Methylocaldum szegediense: one gene and its partner. The protein of the gene in region 1 interacts with the protein of each later gene in a pairwise test. Links are inferred from orthologs where the notes say so. Each region holds a gene or a part of one and is shown in the gene's direction. Other genes may lie near its edges. The genes, in order: QEN43_RS17750 and hypB.

Region 1 (11,687 bases):
GCGGAAAAATAAACGCTCGAATGCCTGCTTGACGGTAGTCGTACCCGCACCGGACGAACCGGTGACTGCTATGACAGGATGTTTCTTGGACATGAGATACCTCCTCCTTAATTCGTTATTTTAACCGCACAAGCGTAACCGCGAACCGCAAAACACGTCGAAATTCTTGGCGGATCGCGTTGCCGCGAAGCTAAAAACGCCGAAAAACCGCCACGAAGACGTGGCACCAGGCAAAACGAGGTCGATCGGCAATCTCGGTGCCAATGGCTCCCTGGAAAAGCCTAAGTAAATTATGGTATCCGAAACTACGATGGAACTTCTCACGCCTAGCCCTGAATCGGCCATTGCACTACTACTTGCTCGCGATCAAAGTCAAGGCCAGCTTCAGTTCGAGGATATTGCATAAGAAGAAGCATTGAGTCCATACTTTCAAAATAAATATTTTTTATATTCGCATGTCGATCCAAGAGCATGAATATTACGCTTCGGCAATTAAAGGTCTTCGAAAGGGTGGCTCGCTGCTTGAGCTTCACCCGAGCAGCGGAAGAACTTTATCTAACCCAGCCCGCTGTTTCGATGCAAATCAAACAATTCGAAGATGCCGTCGGTTTACCCTTATTTGAGCGGTTGGGAAAGAAAATTTACCTGACCCGAGCTGGGGAGGAGTTGTATCGGCTGAGTCGAACGATCTCCTTGCAATTAGAGGAAGCGGAACAGCTGATCGAAGAATTGAAAGGCACGGAAGGTGGACACTTGGCGGTGTCTGTCGCCAGTACCGTCCATTATTTTGCAATTCGCCTTCTTGCCGATTTCTGCCGGCGCTATCCGAAGGTAAAAGTCCGTTTTAAGGTCACCAACCGTAAAGGGTTGCTGCAGCAACTGGACGATAACGAGGCTGATATTGTGCTCATGGGACAACCACCGGAAGATCAAGACTTGGTGGCGGAAGCGTTTATGGTCAATCCGTTGGTCATGGTCGCCGCCGCCAATCATCCCTTGGCTGGGAAAAAAAGCATACCCTTAAGCGAACTCAGCCAGGAGACCTTTCTTATGCGGGAAAAAGGTTCCGGCACCCGCGATGCCGTCGAGCGCTTCCTGGCGGAAAAAGGCGTGCAGATTTCGGCCAGCATGGAAATGAACACAAATAGCGCCATCAAACAAGGCGTCGAAGAAGGTCTCGGCCTAGGCATCGTATCGATACATACTGTAGAGCGCGAACTGGAAGACGGACGGATCGTCGTTTTGGATGTCGAATCGTTTCCGATCATGCGCCAATGGTACATCGTGCATCGGGCCGGCAAGCGTCTGTCGGCCGTGGCAAGAGAGTTCGAGGCATTCGTCCGAACCGAAGCCGAGCGCTTTGTTAAAAGTGATATCATCAAGGCTGCCTTGGTCGGCAAGCAGTCTTCTCCGGCTTTACCGACTCAGCTCACGAGTCAACCGGACGTTATCGATTAGGCGAGCTTTACCCAGCCAAGCTGCGGCCAGAATAACGAGACAAGAATCCTCCGGTCCTGCTGGCGCCAGATCGGTTTCGCGGCGGACGCTGAAATAATCGGGGCGAAATCCGGCCGCTTGCAAGGTCTCGATCTGCTGCCGTTCGATACGCTCAAAATCCAGTTCTCCACGACGGATGGCCTCAGCTGCGCGGCACAGACAGCGATATAGGAGAGCCGCCTGCTCCTTCTGCTCAGTCGTGAGATACGTATTTCGAGAACTCAGCGCCAAGCCGCTGGCCTCTCTAACGGTCGGGACAGCGTGAATTCGCACGGGAAAATCGAGATCCGCCGCCATGCGCCGAATGATCAACAACTGCTGGTAGTCCTTCTCGCCGAACAGCGCGACATCTGGCTGCACCAGGTTAAAAAGCTTACAGACGATGGTGGCGACGCCCCGGAAATGCCCCGGTCTGAAACGTCCGCAGAGCTCATCCGATAATACCGGCACCTCGACGAACGTCGTCGCACCCAAACCCGCCGGATACAGTTCGCCTGCCGAAGGCATGAACAAGAGATCGGTCGCAACGCCGCGAAGCTTTTCCGCATCTGCTGCGGGCGTACGCGGATAGGCATCGAAGTCCTCGCCCGGAGAGAATTGTGTTGGATTGACGAAAACGCTCACCACCACGCGATCGGCGAGTCGCTTTGCTTCACGAACCAGATGCAAATGCCCTTCATGCAGGTTTCCCATCGTCGGCACGAAAGCCACCGAAAGTTCTTTCAAACGCCACCCCCGAACGGTTTCACGCAGAGCAGCGACAGAGTCGATAATCAGCATGCTGAGCTTTGAATTTTCCGCTGCAAAACCTCTAGAAACTGTGTTCCGAGGTCGGGAACCGACCCGCTCTCACATCCTCCACATAAGCGCGGATAGCCGACGGAATATCTTCTACGCCTTGAAGAAAGTTTCGAGAAAACCTAGGCCGCTTACCCGGCGTAATCCCGAGCATGTCGTATAACACGAGAATCTGACCGCTGCAGTCCGGACCAGCCCCTATGCCGATCGTTGGAATATCGAGAGCCGCGGTAATCTCGGCGGCCAAGGTCGCCGGCACACATTCGAGCACCAAAAGGCTGGCACCGGCTTCCTGAAGAACAATGGCATCCTGAAGGATCGCTTGCGCGGCTTTCTCGTCCTTTCCCTGTACCAGATAGCCGCCGACCTGATGGACCGATTGGGGCAGCAATCCCAAATGCCCGCACACCGGGATACTCTGTTCGACCAGGGCACGAACGGTCTCCGCCCGTTTTTGCCCCCCCTCGAGCTTAACCATATGCGCTCCGGCCCGGATCAGACGAGCGGCACTATCGATCGCCTGCGCTGGCCCGGAATAACTGGCAAACGGCATATCCACCGCCAATATCGCGCGGCGGACGCCGCGCGCCGCACACCGGGTATGGTAAACCATGTCGCTCAGGGTCACCGGCAGTGTCGTCGGCTGGCCTTGCACAACCATCCCTAAGGAATCGCCGACCAATACAAGATCGACCCCGGCCTCGTCCAGAATCCTGGCAAAACTGGCATCGTATGCGGTAAGCGCGACGATTTTCTTATCATTCGCCTTCATTTCCGCCAGGTCCGGAATCGTCAAAGCCTTGAGCGCGTCAGGCATGCTCAATCACCTTCAATCCTCGTTGCGGACATTTGCTAACCAGATCGGCCAGCGGTCCCCGGCCGGGAATATCGAGGTCCGGCGCGATCTCCGCGAGCGGATAGAGCACGAATTCGCGGTCCGCGATCCCCGGATGAGGTACGGTCAACACATCGCTCACTATGGTTTCGTCGCCGTACAGCAAGAGATCCAAATCCAGCGTACGAGGTCCCCAGCGCTCACCCGTGCGTACCCGTCCGTAGGAGGTTTCTATGATCTGGAGTTCGCGCAACAATGCCAGGGGTGCTAATGTTGTCTCGACCGCCATCACGGCATTGACATAGTCGGGTTGATCGGCAGGCCCCATCGGCGTACTGCGGTATAGGCTTGAAAAAGCCAATTCCCGAACATCTGCAATCCGACTCACGGCCGACCGCGCCGACTCGATGGTCATCACGGGGTCACCCAAATTGGCCCCTAGACCAATATAGGCCACCACTTTGCTGAGCCGCTTTGAACAATCAGACGGACACATTGGCGGGAGGTTCAGTACGAACCCTGCGTTTGCGTGACCGCGACCGGCCAGAGCGACGCCGACCCGGACTCGTCATGGCCTTGCGTTCGGCTTCGTCCGCCTGTTGGAATCGAGTCCACCACTGAGCGAGCGAAGGCTCGGCTTCGCCCGTCTCCGCCCGGATTAACAGAAAATCATACGCAGCACGGAAACGAGGGTGACTCAGCAAGCGGAACGGCCTTGAACCGAGAATCCGCTCAAACCGCGGCTGCAGCGCCCATACCTCGCGTGCTGGCTGGCTGACGGTCCGCGGCATAGCGGTATGCCGGACTTGAGCTCCGATCACCTCGCCTGCGGCTTCTTGGTAAGCCATAATATCGTTTTCACCTGCGTCGACTCGGGCTTGGGCCCTCGACCGCACAGGCTCCCACAGTAAAGCCGCGAACAGAAAATACGGCGCCACCGGTTTGCCTTCCTGAATTCTCTGGTCGGTACGCTCCAGGGCTTTCGCCAAAAAGGTCAGAGGAAAACCCTGCTGCTCCTTGGCCAGACATGTCTCCGTCTCTGGAAACAGCACCGCAAACAACCCGAATTGCCGGAGCTGTTCGAAAGTCTGTACGGCGTATCCGGATAAGAACAGCTTCAGAACTTCTTCGTAAAGACGGGCTGGTGGGATTTCTCGCAGCAAATGGGAGAGCCGTCTGATCGGTTCGGCGCAACTGGGATGAATGGTGAAACCAAGTTTGACCGAGAAACGTATCGCTCGAAGCATCCTCACCGGATCTTCCCGATACCGCTGTTCCGGATCACCGATCAGTCTCAGCACACCGGCCTTGTGGTCCTCCATGCCGCCGACGTAATCAACTACAGAAAAGTCGGCGATGTTGTAATACAACGCGTTGACCGTAAAATCTCGGCGGAAAGCGTCTTCTTCGATGGTTCCGTAGACGTTGTCCCTCAAAATGCGGCCGTTCTCTATGACGCGCCCCTCAGAGCTATCCTCACCTGCTAGTCCTCGAAAGGTGGCCACTTCAATAATTTCATCCCCGAAGTGCACATGCGCGAGGCGAAAGCGCCGCCCGATCAAACGGCAATTACGAAAGATCGTCCTAATCTCTTCGGGATGTGCGCTGGTGACGACGTCGAAATCCTTCGGCTCGCGCCCCAAAAGTAAGTCGCGCACGCAACCGCCGACCAAATACGCCTGATGCCCCGATTTCTTTAGGCGATACAGCACCTTTAGTGCGTTACCGCTGATCATCGAGCGGGAAATCATGTGTTCGGATCGCGGATAAATCCTGGCACTCACCGCTGCCTCCGGCTTAGGCCGCGGCAATTTGAACAACCTTTTGACGAAGTTGAGGATTAGCAGAGGAGTATCTTTCGCTGTTAGACCAGAAAGAACTCGGAATGTTACCTTAGGCGGCGAACACACTCAATGCGCCCGGCGCCCGATCCGTTTTTGCAAGGCAGGGACAACGATGACACGGATTTGTTGGCAAAGTGGGGATTCAAACACGTAAAATTGATTCTAAGAACTTTAGGTACGCTCGCACGGGATTTTTCAAGGAGCCGAGGTCATGTTCGAGAACTGGTTTGCTCACATGAATGCTTACATCCTGTCCCATCCGCATTGGATTGCGAAACTGGATTTTTTGTTGCGTGTAAAGTGCGGCCTGCTGACAGCATTGATGGGAGTTTTTGTATACCTTCTCTATAAAGAACAACGCAAAACCATCCGGAAGCCACAAAAATCCCCTTATCACTTCATCGCTTGATATCTAAATGCGAACAACCCTGTCTATCGTCGAGAAAACTCGTTATGATGGGAATTTCAACCACCGCGACAGCAAGGGTATCTCATGCAAGTCTCACCCCGCAAAGTGGTTCATATCCACTACACCCTCACCAGTGATGACGGCGACATCCTCGACAGCTCAAGGGGTCAAGGTCCTTTGGCCTATATTCACGGAATGGGCAACATCATTCCCGGGCTGGAAAACGCTTTGACCGGTCGATCTGTGGGCGACAAGTTCACAGTCAGCATCCCGCCTGAAGAAGCGTACGGCCTGCGCGACGACGATCTCGTACAGTCGGTACCGAAAACCGCTTTTGAAGAAGGTCAGGAGATATTGCCGGGCATGCAATTCCATGCCCAGTCTCCGGAAGGGCTTCAGCTGCTGACGGTGATCGGCGTGGATGACGATGAGGTTATCCTAGACGGCAATCATCCGATGGCCGGTCTGACCTTGAATTTCGAGGTCGAAATCACTGGGATCCGCGATGCCACACCCGAGGAGCTGGATCACGGCCATGTCCATGGCCCGGGTGGACACCACCACAGCTAGTTCGATTGACAAATCGAGGGCGGCTATCCGGCCGGGAAGATAGCCGCCCGAAATTAATGATCGGCCAGGTGGGCCCACAAATCGTGGTCATCGGCTTCCTCGAAAATCACTTCCGCCCAGTCCCCGACTTTCAGATGAGTCGCACCGTCGATAAACACCTGACCGTCGATCTCCGGCGCATCGGCCCGGCTGCGAGCGACCGCGCCTTCTTCCACGACTTCATCGACTAGAACCGTTTCCCGCCGTCCAATTTTGGATTGCAGTCGGCTAGCGCTGATTTCGGCCTGCGCCGCCATAAACCGAGCGAGACGTTCTTCCTTCACGGCTTCTGGCACTGGATCGGGCAAATTGTTGGCGGCCGCGCCCTTGACCGGTGAATAGGTAAAACAGCCAACCCGATCGAGTTGCGCTTCCTGCAAAAAAGCGAGGAGTTGCTCGAAATCGGCTTCGGTTTCCCCGGGAAAACCGACGATAAACGTGCTGCGAAGCACGAGTTCCGGGCATATTCTCCGCCACTCTGCGATCCGGCTCAGAATATTCTCGGCCGCCGCCGGGCGCTTCATCAGCTTCAGAATTCGAGCACTGGCGTGCTGGAACGGAATATCCAGATACGGCAGGATTTTCCCTTCGGCCATGAGCGGAATGACGTCATCCACATGCGGATACGGGTACACATAGTGCATGCGCACCCAAACCCCGAGTTCCGCCAAGGCCTTGGCCAGATCGTAAAAACGAGTCTTGAGCGGACGCCCGCCCCAAAAGTCGGTCCGATGCTTCAAATCGACTCCGTAAGCGCTGGTATCCTGAGACACCACGAGCAGTTCCTTCACCCCTGCCGCGACCAGGCGTTCCGCCTCAGCCATCACCTCACCAATAGGGCGGCTAACCAGATTGCCGCGCAGGCTCGGAATGATGCAGAACGTACAGCGATGATTGCAGCCCTCGGAAATCTTGAGGTACGCATAATGGCGAGGCGTCAGCTTAATGCCTTCTGGCGGCAGCAGATCGACAAAGGGATCGTGAAGCGGCGGCAGATGCTCATGCACCGCCTCGACGACCTCCTCATAGGCATGGGCTCCCGTCACTTTCAGCACTTGAGGATGACGAGCGCGAATCTCGCTCTCTCTAACGCCCAGGCAACCCGTCACGATGACTTTTCCGTTCTCTCTCAAAGCCTCGCCTATTGCCTCCAGCGATTCCTCGACCGCGGCATCGATGAACCCGCAAGTGTTTACGACAACAAGATCGGCGTCTTGATAGGTTGGAACGAGGCTATAACCTTCGGCGCGCAGCTTGGTCAAAATGCGCTCACTATCTACCAGCGCCTTTGGACATCCAAGGCTGACAAAACCAATACGGGGTGTTTTCATGAAGGAGAAGGAATCTATTAAGAAGGGTCGAAGGCGATTTAAACTATTTTACCCCAGCGCTGGTTTTCGATCCTATGGGCTCTCCGCGATAAACACTGCCCGAATCGGAGCCGGCAAGCCCTCGATCGTCAGTGCCGGATTGACCGGATCTAAAAAATCGGGCAACGACTGGAAACGCATCCAGTCTGTGGAGCGTTGTTCGGCGGCAGTGGTCTTGCTGATGTCGACAACCCGGCCATTCCGGTAACCGCATCGTTTCAGCCACGACAGCAAGGTAGGGCATGACGGAATGAACCATACATTGCGCATCTGAGCATAGCGATCTTCTGGCACCAAAACCTGCCCCGCTCCGCCGTCGATGACCAAAGTCTCCAGCACCAATTCACCGCCGGATCGAAGACAAGCCTTGAGTTCCAGAAGATGATCCAAAGGCGAACGTCGATGGTAAAGCACCCCCATCGAGAAAACTGTATCGAAGGCCCGAAGGCCCTGCGGAACATCCTCGATACCCAGAGGAAGCACATAAACCGGGAAATCGCCAGCAAAGTGGCGGACCGTCAGAAATTGCACGACACTCAGCAGCGTTGGGTCGATGCCGATCACCAACTCGGCACCGCCCCCGACCATCCGCCAGGCGTGATACCCGTTCCCGCAGCCCACATCCAGCACCGTCCGACCTTCAAGCGGCTGTATGTGGTCTTTGAGCCTGTTCCATTTCAGGTCGGAACGCCACTCGGTATCGATATGAATGCCGTGGATGGTGTACGGCCCTTTCCGCCACGGATGAAGGCGGCGCAGCAATTGCTCGATTCGCGTTCGCACTTCCTCACTGCACCCTCCGTCGATAAAAATACAATCGGCATTCAGATCGACTTCGGACGCAGAGATTTCAGGCAAGTCAGCGAGCACGGACCGCCAAGCTGGCCAATTGCCGTTCCTCGCGACATCAAAAACCTCGTTCAACTGCGACGGTAAACGCTCCAACCAGGGACGCAATCGCGGTTGGCTAGGTCTCGAGAAGAGACCGGAATAAACTGTGCCAATCACATCAAGATGAGACATGCTGGCTCAAGGATTTGTCTTCTGTTGGAGCCTAAAAGATCGCTTATCCTGGGCTTACCGACGGACTTTCGAAGCAACCGGATAGGCTAAGGATTCGGTCCCGCATCGCCTACTTAGCGAGACTAAATGTTTTTGAGGCAAAAACATCCCGCATTCCTCCGTGCTACAATCTCGTCCGTCGTATAAGATCGTATAAGAAGAAGGCCGCAAAACGCCCAAACCAACGCAGCATCCCGGAGACTTCCACCCACAATCGTTTTTACGGGACGATCGCCGCATGAACACACCCGATATCTTACAGGTTAAAGCTTATCTTCAAGAACTTCAGGACAGGATCTGCCGCGCCCTTGAAAATGAGGAGCCGGAGAGCCGCTTTCTGGAGGACCTTTGGCAACACAGCGGAGGCGGCGGCGGAAGAACGCGCGTGCTACGCGGCGGAAAAACCTTCGAACAAGGCGGCGTCAACTTCTCCCACGTGTTCGGCCGGAACCTTCCTCCCTCCGCTACGGCTCATCGGCCCGAGCTCGCCGGCCGGACATTCCAGGCCGTGGGCGTGTCCCTGGTCATTCACCCTTTGAACCCATATGTCCCAACCTCTCACGCTAATGTCCGTTTTTTTCTCGCGGAAAAGGAAAACGAGCCGCCGGTTTGGTGGTTCGGCGGTGGCTTCGATCTCACGCCTTATTATCCGTTCGAAGAAGATGTGATTTATTGGCACACAGTCGCCCGCGACGCTTGTTTGCCTTTCGGGGAAGACGTTTATCCCAGATTCAAGCGGTGGTGCGATGAATACTTTTTCCTGAAGCACCGCAATGAAACGCGGGGCGTCGGAGGGCTATTTTTTGATGATCTCAACGAGTGGGGATTCGATCGCTGCTTCGACTTCCTGCGTAGCGTAGGCGACCATTACCTAAAGGCCTATCTACCGATTGTCCAGAAACGGAAGAACACGCCCTACGGAGAACGGGAGCGCGATTTCCAACTCTATCGGCGCGGAAGATATGTCGAATTCAATCTGGTTTATGATCGCGGAACATTGTTCGGACTGCAGTCGGGGGGAAGAACAGAGTCGATTTTGATGTCTTTACCCCCCGTCGCGCATTGGCGCTACAACTGGAAGCCGCAAGAAGGTTGCGCCGAAGACAATCTGTACAAGAACTACCTGAAACCAAGAGAGTGGCTATGAGCCTCTCTTTTCGCCACCGGCGAAACTGAGCGGTTCTTTCATAGCGGTCGCGTTGCGCTCGGCAAGGTGCGAAATCAATTGATCGAGGGAACCAGTGCGGGCAACCTCATCGGTAAAGCTAGCTCGGTAGTTCTGCAGCAGACTGATCCCTTCGATCAATACGTCATACACTTTCCACTCGTTATTGGTGAAAACCATACGATAGTTGACAGCTACGGGTTGAGCACCCCCTTGGAGGATTTCGGTACGAACCATTACTTTCCTGTCATCTGGCTTCATCTGGAGCGGTAGATAACGGATTTTCCAGTTGGCGTACTCGGTAAATGCGGTGGTATAGGTACGTACGAGAAGCGTCCGGAATTCCTTTTTGAATCGTTCCCTCTGCTCGGGCGTTGCCGTCTTCCAATACTTGCCCAAAATCAGCATCGATACGCGATCGAAATCCACATGCGGCTCGATGATGCTATTCACGACCTGGGTCGCTTTCTTGAAATCGTTCTTGAACTCCGGCTTTTGCAGAGTGGTTTGCAACTCGTCGGCACTGTGCTGGATCACTTGCTGCGGCGGGAGCAATGCTTCCTCCGCCCACGCCGTGGCTGCCCAACTTAACAACAACGACACTGTAACCGCCCAGCTCACTAGTCCGAAGGAAGATTTGGTAAGTTTCATCTAAAAACTCCTGCTCACATTATTTGTATTCTTATCATAACTCGGCGGCATGCACTAAACTATTGGGTCCCTCTGTATCCCACTCCATAAACCGGCCACAATGTCGATAAATAATAGCATTTCTTACCCCAATATTCGCTTGCGCCGAATGAGGCAATACGAATTCTGTCGGCGCCTCATTCGAGAAACGCGACTTTCCGCCGATGACTTGATTTATCCCCTTTTTGTTTTGGAAGGCGAGAATCGGCGGGAACCGGTTGCGTCCATGCCCGGCATTGAACGGCTGAGCATCGATCTTATATTAAAGGAGTGCGAAACGGCTTACCGGCTCGGAATTCCTGCCATCGCTTTGTTCCCCGTAACGTCCCCGGAAAAGAAAACGGACGATGCACGCGAGGCTTATAACCCTGCCGGTTTGGTACAACGGGCCGTACGCATGCTGAAACGGCACTTGCCGGAGCTAGGCGTCATTACTGACGTCGCATTAGACCCCTTTACGACTCACGGCCAAGACGGCCTCGTAGACCAGGAAGGCTATGTGGTCAACGATGAGACCGTCGAGGTACTTGTCAGACAGGCGATGTCTCATGCCGAAGCCGGTGCTGACGTCGTAGCGCCTTCGGACATGATGGACGGTCGCGTTGGCGCCATTCGCTGTGCGCTGGAAGCGAAAGGATTCGTCCACACCCGAATTCTCGCCTATTCCGCCAAGTACGCTTCAGCTTTCTACGGACCGTTTCGAGACGCTGTGGGTTCCGCGGCCAATCTAGGCAGCGGTAACAAATACACGTACCAGATGGACCCAGCCAATTCGGACGAAGCCCTGCGGGAAGTCGAACTCGATTTGGCGGAAGGCGCCGACATGGTCATGGTCAAACCGGGCTTACCTTATTTGGACATCATCCGCCGGGTCAAAGACCGTTTCGGCGTCCCGACATTCGCCTATCAGGTCAGCGGAGAATACGCCATGCTCAAAGCCGCGGCGCAAAATGGCTGGCTCGATGAACGGAAGACGGTGCTCGAGTCTTTACTGGCACTCAAGCGCGCGGGAGCGGATGCCATCCTGACCTATTACGCCAAAACCGTCGCCGAATGGATTCGGGAAGATGCGATTGGATCCGGGTCCTGAGCGCTTCAAAAAACTAAAGAGCCGATTTTATTTAACCCATGTCCTCAGCAGATCGCTATGCCGTCTTCGGCCACCCCATTGCTCACAGTAAATCGCCTATTATTCACACCCTGTTCGCGGAACAGACCGGAGAACGCCTAACCTACACGGCACAAGACGTTCCACCGGAAACCTTCGAAACCGAGGTTCGGGCTTTTTTTGCCGGAGGCGGGAAGGGCTTGAATTGCACTGTTCCTCTCAAGGAACTCGCCTGGAAAATCGCCGACCATAGAAGCCAGCGGGCAGAACTCAGCAGAGCCGTCAATACTTTAGCCTTGC
Region 2 (10,660 bases), 3.7 Mb from region 1 along the record:
TCCGGCCGCGGCGTTCGCCGACTTGGTGGACCGCGAGCCTCAGTTACCCGAGTTCCTGCGGGAGCCGACATGACCCTGGCGGAGATGTTCGATCGGCTTTCAGGCAATCCGGGCATTAGCCTGGTGGATAAAGAGGGTCTGGTCGAATTCGCTGCGGCGCATTCGAAATGTCTGGTCGGCTTTTTCAGCGATCCCAAGGCCCATCCGGAGAATGCCGATCTCGCTGTGGTGCTTCCTGAATTGCTGCGGGCGTTTCCGTCGCTACGGGCAGCGGTTTTGAAACCCGAGGCTGTTGTTTCCGCGGCCCGGGACTACGGCGTTGTGGTCTATCCCGCGCTGGTATTTTTGAACGACGGCCAAGCATCCAAGATCATGGCGCGGATACAAGCCTGGGCCGATTATCACAGTCAGATCCAGCAATGGTTGGACGGGGAGGGATGATGACCATGCTTGAACAGCACAGCCCAGTTGCGACCGAGAACGCCAGGCCGGTCAGTCCTTTCGACGATCCTGAATGCGGCTATCTCCAGATGCCTCGGGGCATGCAGACCTTCTCGATGCCAATTACAGGCGGGATTCCCGCCAGTCGTGCCGGTATCGCGGTCTTGCGTCAATTGGCCGAGTGCTTGACGGCCGAGCTGAACGGTATCGATTCGGACCGTATCGATCTCGATTCGTACGACGAAGAAACCGGCCGTTTTCTCGATCAGGTGCTAGGGGACGGCGAGGTCAGCGCCTTGGTCGACATACCGGACGTGCGTTGGGCGATTCGCGAGTCGGTGTTCATCGGCGTGTGGCGGCTGCGCGAATTCCGTCCGGGAGAACCCGCCCGAGACTATCTCGAAGTCGGCTCGGTTCCGGCGGTGTTGCGACAAGCCGGAAGGTATACGTCCGGGGTCGAACGGCCGCAGTCTTTCCCGGAAGGACTCATGAACGCGCCTTCGCTATTAGTGGAAGTGTTCGCGAAATCGGCCGCCTTCGAAGAAGGGCAGAGCGAGGTCATTAATCTCTCGCTGCTGCCGATGACCGAAAACGACCTCGCATATCTAGTCGACGTGCTGGGACTAGCCGGCGTCTCCATATTATCCAAGGGTTACGGCGACTGCCGCATCCGCCTGACCGGCTTGCCCAATGTGTGGTGGGTTCAGTATTTCAACGCCAGCGACCAAATGATCCTGAATACCCTGGAAATCACCCCGATTCCGCAAGCGGCGCAGGCTACCCGGGAGGATCTCGAGGATTCGCTGCAGCGGATCAGGGAACTGCTGGCTCTGCTGAAGGCAAGCTGATCATGACCGAGGCAACGCGCTTCGAATGCCGCGTCTGTTGGCACGTGTACGACCCGGACGAAGGCGATGTTCAGGCACAGATTCCGCCGGGTACTGCTTTTTCGGAACTCCCTGAGAACTGGTGCTGTCCCCGCTGCGACGGCGCGAAATCCGGTTTCCTTCCTTGCCCGGAGGGTTAGTGGATTTTCCAAAAGAATACCTGATTAGCGATGAACTTCAGCCAAGCGAAGTCGCCACTCGGCTCGAGGATGAGTCAACACCGCAGCACGCGCCAGCCGTTGAAGCAGAATTTTGAGATCGAAACGCCGATTGAAGCGGTATTGGAATTCGGCTAGATACCGCCTGGCATATTTCTCAAATTTGATCGCATGATAGGTGCCGGAAAGGGCGGTTTTCAGGTTGCTCAACAGCGTGTTAACCCAACGAAACGCCGGATGTTGGGCCGATGACCGCCCAGAGCCCAGAATCAGGCGTTGATGCCCCGCGATGACCCGGTGCAAGCTCCGAAACCCGCTCAGGCCATCGGTGAGGGCGTAGGTCGACGGGGCTAAGGCGCGTTGGGCCCAGTTCGCGATCGCCTGCTGGGTGAACGGCAGGGGATCAAGGCGCACAAACCACGGGTGCCCGTCGTCCGTGGTTTGTACCGCCATCACAAAGCTGACTTTGTTTTCGGAGCCCCGTCCGCGTTTCCCGGACCGTTCCCCGCCCAGGTAAGCATCGTCAATCTCGACCCGCCCGGTCAGTTGCCGATCCGCTTCCTGCTCCGCCATCACCTGGATCAGCTTATGCTTCACCAGCCAGGCGGTGCGATAACACACCCCGAGATGACGCATCAGTTCCAAGGCCGAGACATTGTTCTTGGCTTGGGTTAAGAGGTACATCGCCAGAAACCAGGAGGTGAGCGGCAGTTTGGTCGATTCGAAGATCGTCCCGGCCGTCAGCGTCGTTTGCTTTCGGCAGTGTCCGCATTGCCAGTATTTTCGCCCGCTCCGTTCGAACACCGTGTGGTGCGCGCCGCCGCAGGCCGGACAGCGGAAACCCTCTGGCCAGCGCAGGGCTTCCAGTGCTGCTTCGCATTGCTCTTCACGGCCGTATTGGCCCAGAAACTCGGCCAACGACAACCCCTTTTGAAATTGCACTCGGTTCATCGGCATGGGACACCTCATATTGTGATCGATGTCCCTAGTCTAAGTCCCATAGTGGCTCACTACGTGAGCCTATACTGAATTTCATCGCTAATCAGGAAAGAATAAAGTAAAGCCGCAAAGACTTTCTCCCCTACGGGGATACATCGGCAGGATTGCCGATTTGCACGCGTGAGCGCAGCTTGCGGCTCCGCATAGGGACCGTGCGGAGTGATTGGGTTTGGGGTGAGGGCGACTCGAATAATTCCAAATCGTATTCAATAAAGGATTAATTTTTGTAGGGTGGGTTAGGCCGCGAGGCCGTAACCCACCGAGCGACCTCGAATCGGTGGGTTACGCTGCGCTAACCCACCCTACGATTAATGTTCACGCGAATGCCGAATGGAATAACACGTACTCTTTTCTCACTGCGCCGTAACAATGTCAAAGCACAGCATACCCGCCGACTAAAAAGCGCTTTCCCGTTTTGGACGCTTGACCGAAGCATCTCAGTGGCCGTCTTAACCGGAATTAACTACCCTTGAGTACGACTGTTGGAACCGCGGAACTGCTGATTCGCTGCGGCATTTCCTCCGACACGATCGTGTCCGTAAACATCACGCCAAGGCCGCTTCTTCCGGTTGAGCGCCTGGCACTGGGCAAACCGCCTGAAGTGGTTCCCACCTTGTTCGGGAGGCTGTTTTCCCTCTGCCCCAAAGCACATGCCAATGCTGCGGCAACGGCACTGGAACGGGCGCTTGGCATTTCCGTATCGCCGAATCTGACCAAGCTGCGGGACTTGCAGGCGAATGTGGAGCGGATCCGCGAATTGAGCCTGAACCTGCTGCTGTCATCCGAAGCGCCGCCATCCCCTTGGCCACCCCGTTTGATCGCCCTGTGTCGACGCTTGATCGCAGCGCTCGGGGGCGATGCTGTGTACTGGCCGACTGCGCCTTTCGAACCGGATGCCGCCACATTACGTGCTGGTGTGACCGAGCTCGAGGCTCTAGTGAGTCATTTGCTGGGCACCCTGTGGCATATACCGCAGCCTGACCTGGACGCGGTCCGGCATTGGCTGGAGGACGATACCTGTGCGGCAGCGGCATGGATGCGACGCGCATTACAGCCCGGTTGGCGCGATTTCGGTCGCTGTTCCATGAAAGCGCTTCCGTTGTTCACCGATGCCATGCTGGAAGCCGCGTTGGGGCCGGGACCGGCGCGCGTGAATTCCAACTCCCCCGAATGGGCCGGTGAACCTCGCGAGACCGGCTGCTTGGCCCGCCAAAGATCCGATCCGCTAGTGCGGGAGGCTTCCGGGAGTTACGGGAACGGCTTGTTTACCCGCATGCTGGCGAGAGTCGTCGAACTGAAACATCTGGCGAAGACGCTGATCCGGGAAATCGAACACCTCGGTCCGATGGGCTCCCACTCGTCTCCACTAACTAGCCACGGCACCGGCGTGGCCCAGACGGAAGCGGCGCGCGGCCGTCTGATGCACCGCGTGGAGGTCGCCGGCGGTTTGGTCCGCGACTATCGCATCCTGGCACCCACGGAGTGGAATTTTCATCCCCGCGGCCTGGTGTATCGGGCGCTATTGGGCGCGACGGTCGGCGATGGGGAATCGGCTAGGACTCGGATCGATGCTTTTCTGCAGGTCGTCGATCCTTGCGTCGATTATCGATTGATTCTGGAACGAGCTGACAACCTCTCAGTTGAAGGATTCGCGAGGGAATGGGACGGCTGATGCGGCGCAACTCACCTTTCGGCGGTTCACATACGTTTTGGATCGAAACGGTTAAGCCCAGGCTGGCGTGTATCTTGCTGTCACTGTGTCGATCCACCCTGTTACGGATCTGTCGCGGGTGGTGGGAAAGCTCGGTGACGGTTTCGGGATTAGGGCGGGGTGTGCTCGTCCACGCCGCCGGGAAACAGGACCCCGGGTTGTTCGGTGTCCTTCCGCCGCTCTCGCGGCATCTTAGCAATAACGAGTATTCACAATCATGCAAACACAACATGCATTCGAAACTATCCGTTCCCGGTCTGCAAAACCGGCACTCCAAGGATTGATTCTTTTCGCTGCGCTGGGCCTCGCTTCCAATACTCAAGCGGCTGTTCGCTACTCGATAACCGATCTCGGCACGCTTGGCGGGAGGCTTAGCGAAGCCTACGGTATCAACAATTACGGACAGGCGGTGGGAACTTCCCTTACTGCTAGCGGTGATTTCCATGCCTTCATCTGGGAGAATGGCGTGATGACCGATCTTGGCACGCTCGGCGGGGGCTACAGCCATGCCTACGCTATCAACGATACGGGCCAAGTGGTGGGAGCGTCCCAAATCGCCGCTGCCGGCTACGACTGGCACGCATTCGTCTGGGAGAACGGCGTGCTGACCGATTTAGGAACGCTTGGCGGCCGCGACAGCGTAGCCTACGGCATCAACAATGCCGGGCAGGTGGCGGGATGGTCCGAGACGGCGAACGGTGGGATCCATGCTTTCGTCACGGCGAACGGCGCGATGAACGATCTCGGCGGGAGTTATAGCGAAGCCTACGGCATCAACGATGCCGGACAAGTGGTGGGAGGAGCCGTTCTTGCCGGCGGTGACTTCCGTGCATTCCTCTGGGAAAACGGCGAAGTAACCGATCTTGGCACGCTCGGCGGAGCTTATAGCTATGCCAACGGCATCAACAATGCTGGACAAGTGGTAGGAGGAGCCAGTATTGCCAGCGGCGACTTCCATGCATTCCTCTGGGAAAACGGCGAAATGACCGATCTCGGCACACTCGGCGGTAGTTTTAGCGAAGCCTACGGCGTCAACGATACCGCACAGGTGGTGGGATGGTCTGATACCGCCAGCGGGGAGCTACGCGCTTTTCTGTGGGAGAACGGCGTGATAGCTGATCTCAACTCACTGCTTGATCCGGCTGACGCCGCCGTCTGGACGCTGACCATTGCATACGCGATCAACGATGCCGGCCAAATCGTCGGCACCGGCTTGTTCGGGGATCAGGACCGTGCCTTTTTGCTCACACCGGTCGTAGTCCCACTCCCCGCCGCTTTCTGGCTGATGGGTAGCGCCCTGCTGGGGTTGCTTGGATTGAGCCGCGGGAAGGATGCGGCTTTGGCGTGCGGTTGACGCACGAGGCAATCCTGCGTCAACGTACCGCCCCGGTAGATCGGAATGAGTGCCGGAAACGCGGAGCCTGTCCTGAGCGAAGTCGAAGGGCTTATTCTGGCCTACATGTGTTCGATTGATTTGGAAATGGAATAAGTCCCTCGTCAACGGCACCGCCCAGGAAAGGGCGAGGTCGATTGGGACCGATGTTTCTGTCCAGTATGCCCATACGTTCCCCCTGCCAAGACATCGCCGGTCTCCCGGAGACCGAGGCAGTCCAGCGCTGACGGAACGGGATGTTCATCCGCCCGACATGGCGTATCGAGCCCTGCCGGGCGCGACGGGCGGCGGCGCGTTCGGCCCGGGCTCAGTCGTTCGGCCCTTCGAGATCGGCGTTCGGCCTGCCTAGCCCCGAGCAACTCGGATCAATGGCCGTTCGGCCCGTGTCGGCCGAAGCAATAGGGAATGGGGCGGCCGACGTGGCATTGCAGGCATTTCGGGGATTCCATTGCGTTTTTGGGTTGAACGGCACATATCTTGCTGTTACAGTTCCGAGCAGCCATGTCATGGTGCTGCCTCGGGCGTTCCTCGACCTCAGCGATGGTTTCGGGATTACGGCGGGGCGCACTACTCCACGCCGATGGGACGCATGACTTCGACTTCCTCGGCGTTCCTCCGCCGCTCTCGCGGCAGCTCTGCAATAAGGAGTATTCGCAGCCATGGACGCACAAAATCACTCGATCAGAAATGGCCGGTTCTGGTCCGGAAAGCGGTTCCTCCAGGCGTTGACCGTTTTTGTCGTTCTGGGGTTTATTTCAAACGCTCACGCGGCAATTCGTTACTCGGTTACCGATCTTGGCAGCCTTGACGTCGTCACGGGCATCAACAATCGCGGACAAATTGTGGGGTACTCCTATACGCCCAGCGGTAACGCCCGCGCTTCCGTAACGGTAGATGGCGTCATAAGCGATCTCGGCACGCTTGGCGGGGACAATAGCTATGCCTTTGGCATCAACGATGCCGGACAGGTAGTGGGATCATCCCAGACTGCCAGCGGCGAGTATCATGCCTTTGTAACGGTGAACGGTGTGATGACCGATCTCGGTACGCTTGGCGGGCGCGACAGCCGCGCTAACGCCATCAACGATGCCGGACAAGTGGTGGGATACTCCGAGACCGCCAGCGGCGAGACCCATGCTTTCGTCGTGGAGAAAGGCGTGATGATCGATCTGGGTACGCTCGGCGGGTACATCGGCGGTGCCGCCGACATCAACGATGCCGGACAGGTGGTGGGAGCCTCCTATACTGCCGACAACGTCTTCGAACATGCGTTCGTAACGGTGGATGGCGTGATGACCGATCTCGGCACGCTCGGTGGGTCCGCGAGTTGGGCCTTGGGTATCAACAATGCCGGACGAGTGGTGGGAGCATCCTATACGCGCACCGGAGGGTGGCATGCTTTCGTCACAGTGAAGGGCGTGATGAAGGATCTAGGAACGCTCGGTGGGGACTATAGCGAAGCGTTTGGCATCAACGACGCCGGACAGGTGGTGGGAGAGTCCTCTACTGTCCCCGGCGGCGAGTGGCATGCTTTCGTGACGGTGAACGGCGTGATGAAAGATCTCAACACGCTGCTCGACCCGGCAGACGCCGCGGTCTGGACGCTGATCTCTGCAATCGCGATCAACGATGCTGGCCAAATCGTGGCCCGGGCAACGATTAACGGTCAACACCGCATCGTGCTACTCACCCGACAGCCTCGCCATTTTTAAGGAAACCGTTTGCAACTCCGGGGTAATGAAAAGGAGTCAATTGTGGCGAGGTGTAATGCATTCGGCGGCTCGCGGTCGATCCAATCACACACGTCGCTTTAGCCGCCACCGTTCTGCGGTGGCCACGCCTCCGGACGCGCCGCTTCGCTCTGCGCTGCGGCACTTCGTAGGATATGGTGAACGGAGTGAACCGCCCTTCGATCAGGCTCAGGACAGGTCCTTCGGCGGAGCTCAGGACAGGCATCATTCGCGGTGCATCTGATCCTGCGCACCGCTGGTTGGAGCCGGGGCGACAGAAGGCACGTCCGTATGTCTATGCCGCCGCACGCGATCTCTCTCATGCCCCTTCGGGCAATTCCGCCCCCAGGCGGCGGCGCTCGAGCGCGCCATACGGGGGATTCAGCAACGCCGTATGTCGGATAAAAATGCTCTACTCGCGACTCGCGTGCGGTTTCCACGCCTACGTACGCTACGTAGTTCTGCACCCCGACAGGGCTCCCGCAAATGACTTTACGCCGTGTCGGTTACGTCTCCCGGTGCGATTCCCAGCCGCGGTCTGGCTGATGGGCAGCGTCTTGCTAGGTTTTGTCGGCCTGAGCCGGGGGAACGGTCATCAACGGACCGGCCGAGGGTGAGCGGCGTCGATCTGAAGGAACGTTCCCCGCTCGGCAAGACGGGAGAACTCCGAAAAAAAGACGAGCAACCTCCGTCTAAAGCGATAGCCGCTGTCAAAGCGGTCCAGTGCGAGTAGAATCTTTTCCCCACAGGCCGAAGGTTTTTTCTGGGCTTCGTTTTTGCTTCGTCGGGTTATCTTTTCCAATTCGCTGTGCACGAACTCTCCCTCTGCCAAAGCATCATCGATATCCTGGAAACCGAAGCGGGCAAGCAGCACTTTGCGCGGGTGCGGAAGGTCAGATTGTTGGTTGGTCCTCTTGCGGGAGTGGATCGTGCAGCCTTGAGCTTCGGCTTCGACGCGGTGAGCCGGGATACGATCGCCGAAGGAGCGGAACTGGAATTCGTCGATACGCCGGGTTTGGCCTGGTGTTTTGCTTGCGAGCGTACGGTGGAAATCGCGCACTATTACGATCCCTGCCCGGGTTGCAGCGGACATCGCCTGAAGGTGACCGGGGGCGAGGAATTCAGAGTTCTCGATTTGGAGGTGGAATAAGCATGTGTACCGTTTGCGGTTGCGGCGAACCCAATCAGCACCATCACCCTCACGTCCACGATTCCGGGCATGTGCACACCCACGATCACGACCATGACCATGGTCATCATCATTACGGCCGCGGTCCTGCCGGACTGAGTATCGACGGCCTCAGCCAGGAGCGCATCGTTCGCATCGAACAGGACGTCCTCGGCCGCAACGACGCCCATGCCCGAGGCAACCGGCAATTTTTCGAAAGCCACGGCATTCTGGCCGTTAACCTGCTTTCGAGCCCCGGTTCCGGCAAGACCACGCTGCTGGAGCGCAGCATCGCGGAACTCAAGGAGCGGTTCGACGTCAGCGTGATCGAAGGCGACCAGCAGACCGAGAACGATGCGGAGCGCATACGCGCCACCGGCGTTCCGGTGTTGCAGATCAATACCGGCAAGGGCTGCCACCTGGACGCGCACATGGTCGGCCATGGTGTGCAGGATCTGAAACCCGGCGATTACAGCATTTTGTTCATCGAGAACGTCGGCAATCTGGTCTGTCCGGCCATGTTCGATCTGGGCGAAGCGGTCCGCGTGGTCATGCTCTCGGTCACCGAGGGCGAGGACAAACCGTTGAAATACCCGGACATGTTCCATCGCGCCGATCTGGTCCTGATCAACAAGATCGATCTGTTGCCGTATCTGCGTTTCGACCTCGAGCGCTGCATCGGCTATTTGCATCAGGTCAATCCGGAGGTGGAGACGATCCGGGTGTCGGCTACCACGGGCGATGGGATGGACCAGTGGTACGGATGGCTGGAACGACGCCGCAAGGCGCTGTTGGCCGAACGGCTGTCAGGACTGGAGCGTCAGGCGGCGGCCATTCGGGCGCAGCTTTGAATAATGCCGTCGAGGCCGGGCGGCAACGCCGGCGGTTGATAGTGAGCGGCCTAGTGCAGGGTGTGGGCATGCGGCCTTTCGTGTATCGCCTGGCGCGGGAGCTGGACTTGGCCGGCCGGGTATCCAACGGTCCGGAAGGGGTGATCATCGAGGCGGAAGGCGACGCGCAGGCTTTGGCCGCGTTCGAAATTCGCTTGAAACGGGACTGTCCGCCGCCAGCCGATATCGTCGATTGCATCGTGCAACCTATTCCCGCTATCGGCGATCAGGGGTTCCGGGTCGAAGCGAGCCGCGCCGATGGCACCATAGCCCCGTTCGCTCTGCCGGATCTGGCCCCATGCCCGACCTGCCTTCGAGAACTGTTCGATCCCGGCAACCGCCGCTTCCGCTATCCCTTCATCAGCTGTACTCACTGCGGCCCACGCTACAGCATCCTCGATGCCTTGCCGTTCGACCGCGAACGTACGGCCATGGCGGGTTTTCCGCTCTGTGCCGAGTGCCTTGAGGAATACAGTGATCCTTCCGACCGGCGTTTTCATGCCCAGACCACCTGCTGCTCGAGCTGTGGCCCGACCTTGGCTCTATGGGACGCTGCCGGGCGCACGCTGGCGCATGGCGACGAGGCGTTGTTGCAAGCCGTTGAGCGTTTGCGGCGGGGACAGGTGTTGGCGCTGCAAGGGCTAGGCGGATTCCAGTTGCTGGTCGATGCGGCGGATGAAGAAGCGGTGCAGCGTCTGCGCGAGCGCAAACACCGGCCTCACAAGCCGCTGGCTTTGTTGGTACCTGATCTTGCGGCGGCGTGCGAGCTTTGCGATGTGACCGAAGCCGAAACGCAGCTGCTGACCTCATCGGCAGCGCCTATCGTGCTACTGGGCCGCCGAGCTGAAGCCGGCTCGATCGCCTCCGGTATTGCGCCGGGACAGAATCGCTTAGGGCTAATGCTGCCGGCCTCGCCTTTGCACCATCTATTGGCGAGGGATTTCGGCGCGCCGCTGGTCTGTACCAGCGGCAACCGGAGCGACGAACCGATTTGTATCGCGCCTGACGAGGCCCTGGGGCGTCTGGCCGGTATCGCCGACGCTTTCCTGGTGCACGATAGACCGATACGCCAGCCTTTGGACGACTCCGTGATTCGGATCGCTGATGGGAAACCCTTGATGCTGCGGCGCGCCCGCGGCTATGTGCCGCGCCCGGTAGCCCTGGATACTGACATGCCGCCGATCCTGGCCGCGGGCGGACATCTCAAGAATACGGTTGCCTATGCGGACGGTAGACGCGTGATCCTGAGCCAGCATCTCGGCGATCTCGATACGGCGGAATCT

What was found.
Region 2: the proteins of QEN43_RS17750 (region 1) and hypB interact in binary tests that used the Escherichia coli proteins (3 or more experiments, as listed by UniProt). The link is inferred for Methylocaldum szegediense from one-to-one orthologs.

Annotation. Positions count from the first base shown.
Region 1 is NZ_OX458333.1:4,084,664-4,096,350, reverse strand. Bases 4,488-7,210 are described here. They hold QEN43_RS17750 (FKBP-type peptidyl-prolyl cis-trans isomerase), read left to right. Parts: upstream 4,488-5,467; coding sequence 5,468-5,953; downstream 5,954-7,210. Other genes in these bases: rimO (30S ribosomal protein S12 methylthiotransferase RimO), read right to left, coding at 6,007-7,210; QEN43_RS17755 (hypothetical protein), read left to right, coding at 5,186-5,383; pcnB (polynucleotide adenylyltransferase PcnB), read right to left, coding at 4,488-4,914. Outside these bases: QEN43_RS17785 (phosphoribulokinase), read right to left, coding at 1-93; QEN43_RS17780 (LysR family transcriptional regulator), read left to right, coding at 472-1,458; panC (pantoate--beta-alanine ligase), read right to left, coding at 1,417-2,277; panB (3-methyl-2-oxobutanoate hydroxymethyltransferase), read right to left, coding at 2,309-3,112; folK (2-amino-4-hydroxy-6-hydroxymethyldihydropteridine diphosphokinase), read right to left, coding at 3,105-3,626; more of pcnB, read right to left, coding at 3,613-4,487; more of rimO, read right to left, coding at 7,211-7,323; tRNA 5-methoxyuridine(34)/uridine 5-oxyacetic acid(34) synthase CmoB, read right to left, coding at 7,396-8,385; hemF (oxygen-dependent coproporphyrinogen oxidase), read left to right, coding at 8,663-9,571; QEN43_RS17730 (MlaC/ttg2D family ABC transporter substrate-binding protein), read right to left, coding at 9,566-10,240; hemB (porphobilinogen synthase), read left to right, coding at 10,341-11,369; aroE (shikimate dehydrogenase), read left to right, coding at 11,408-11,687. UniProt on the Escherichia coli protein: Folding helper with both chaperone and peptidyl-prolyl cis-trans isomerase (PPIase) activities. Chaperone activity prevents aggregation of unfolded or partially folded proteins and promotes their correct folding.
Region 2 is NZ_OX458333.1:404,360-415,019, forward strand. What follows is about bases 7,487-10,404. They hold hypB (hydrogenase nickel incorporation protein HypB), read left to right. Parts: upstream 7,487-8,471; coding sequence 8,472-9,338; downstream 9,339-10,404. Other genes in these bases: hypA (hydrogenase maturation nickel metallochaperone HypA), read left to right, coding at 8,128-8,469; hypF (carbamoyltransferase HypF), read left to right, coding at 9,380-10,404. In the rest of the region: QEN43_RS01755 (HypC/HybG/HupF family hydrogenase formation chaperone), read left to right, coding at 1-73; QEN43_RS01760 (thioredoxin domain-containing protein), read left to right, coding at 70-441; QEN43_RS01765 (hydrogenase expression/formation protein), read left to right, coding at 438-1,289; QEN43_RS01770 (rubredoxin), read left to right, coding at 1,292-1,468; QEN43_RS01775 (IS1595 family transposase), read right to left, coding at 1,493-2,443; QEN43_RS01780 (nickel-dependent hydrogenase large subunit), read left to right, coding at 2,955-4,157; QEN43_RS01785 (HAF repeat-containing protein), read left to right, coding at 4,414-5,550; QEN43_RS01790 (HAF repeat-containing protein), read left to right, coding at 6,249-7,301; more of hypF, read left to right, coding at 10,405-10,660. UniProt on the Escherichia coli protein: Involved in the maturation of [NiFe] hydrogenases. Required for nickel insertion into the metal center of the hydrogenase. Exhibits a low intrinsic GTPase activity, which is essential for nickel insertion.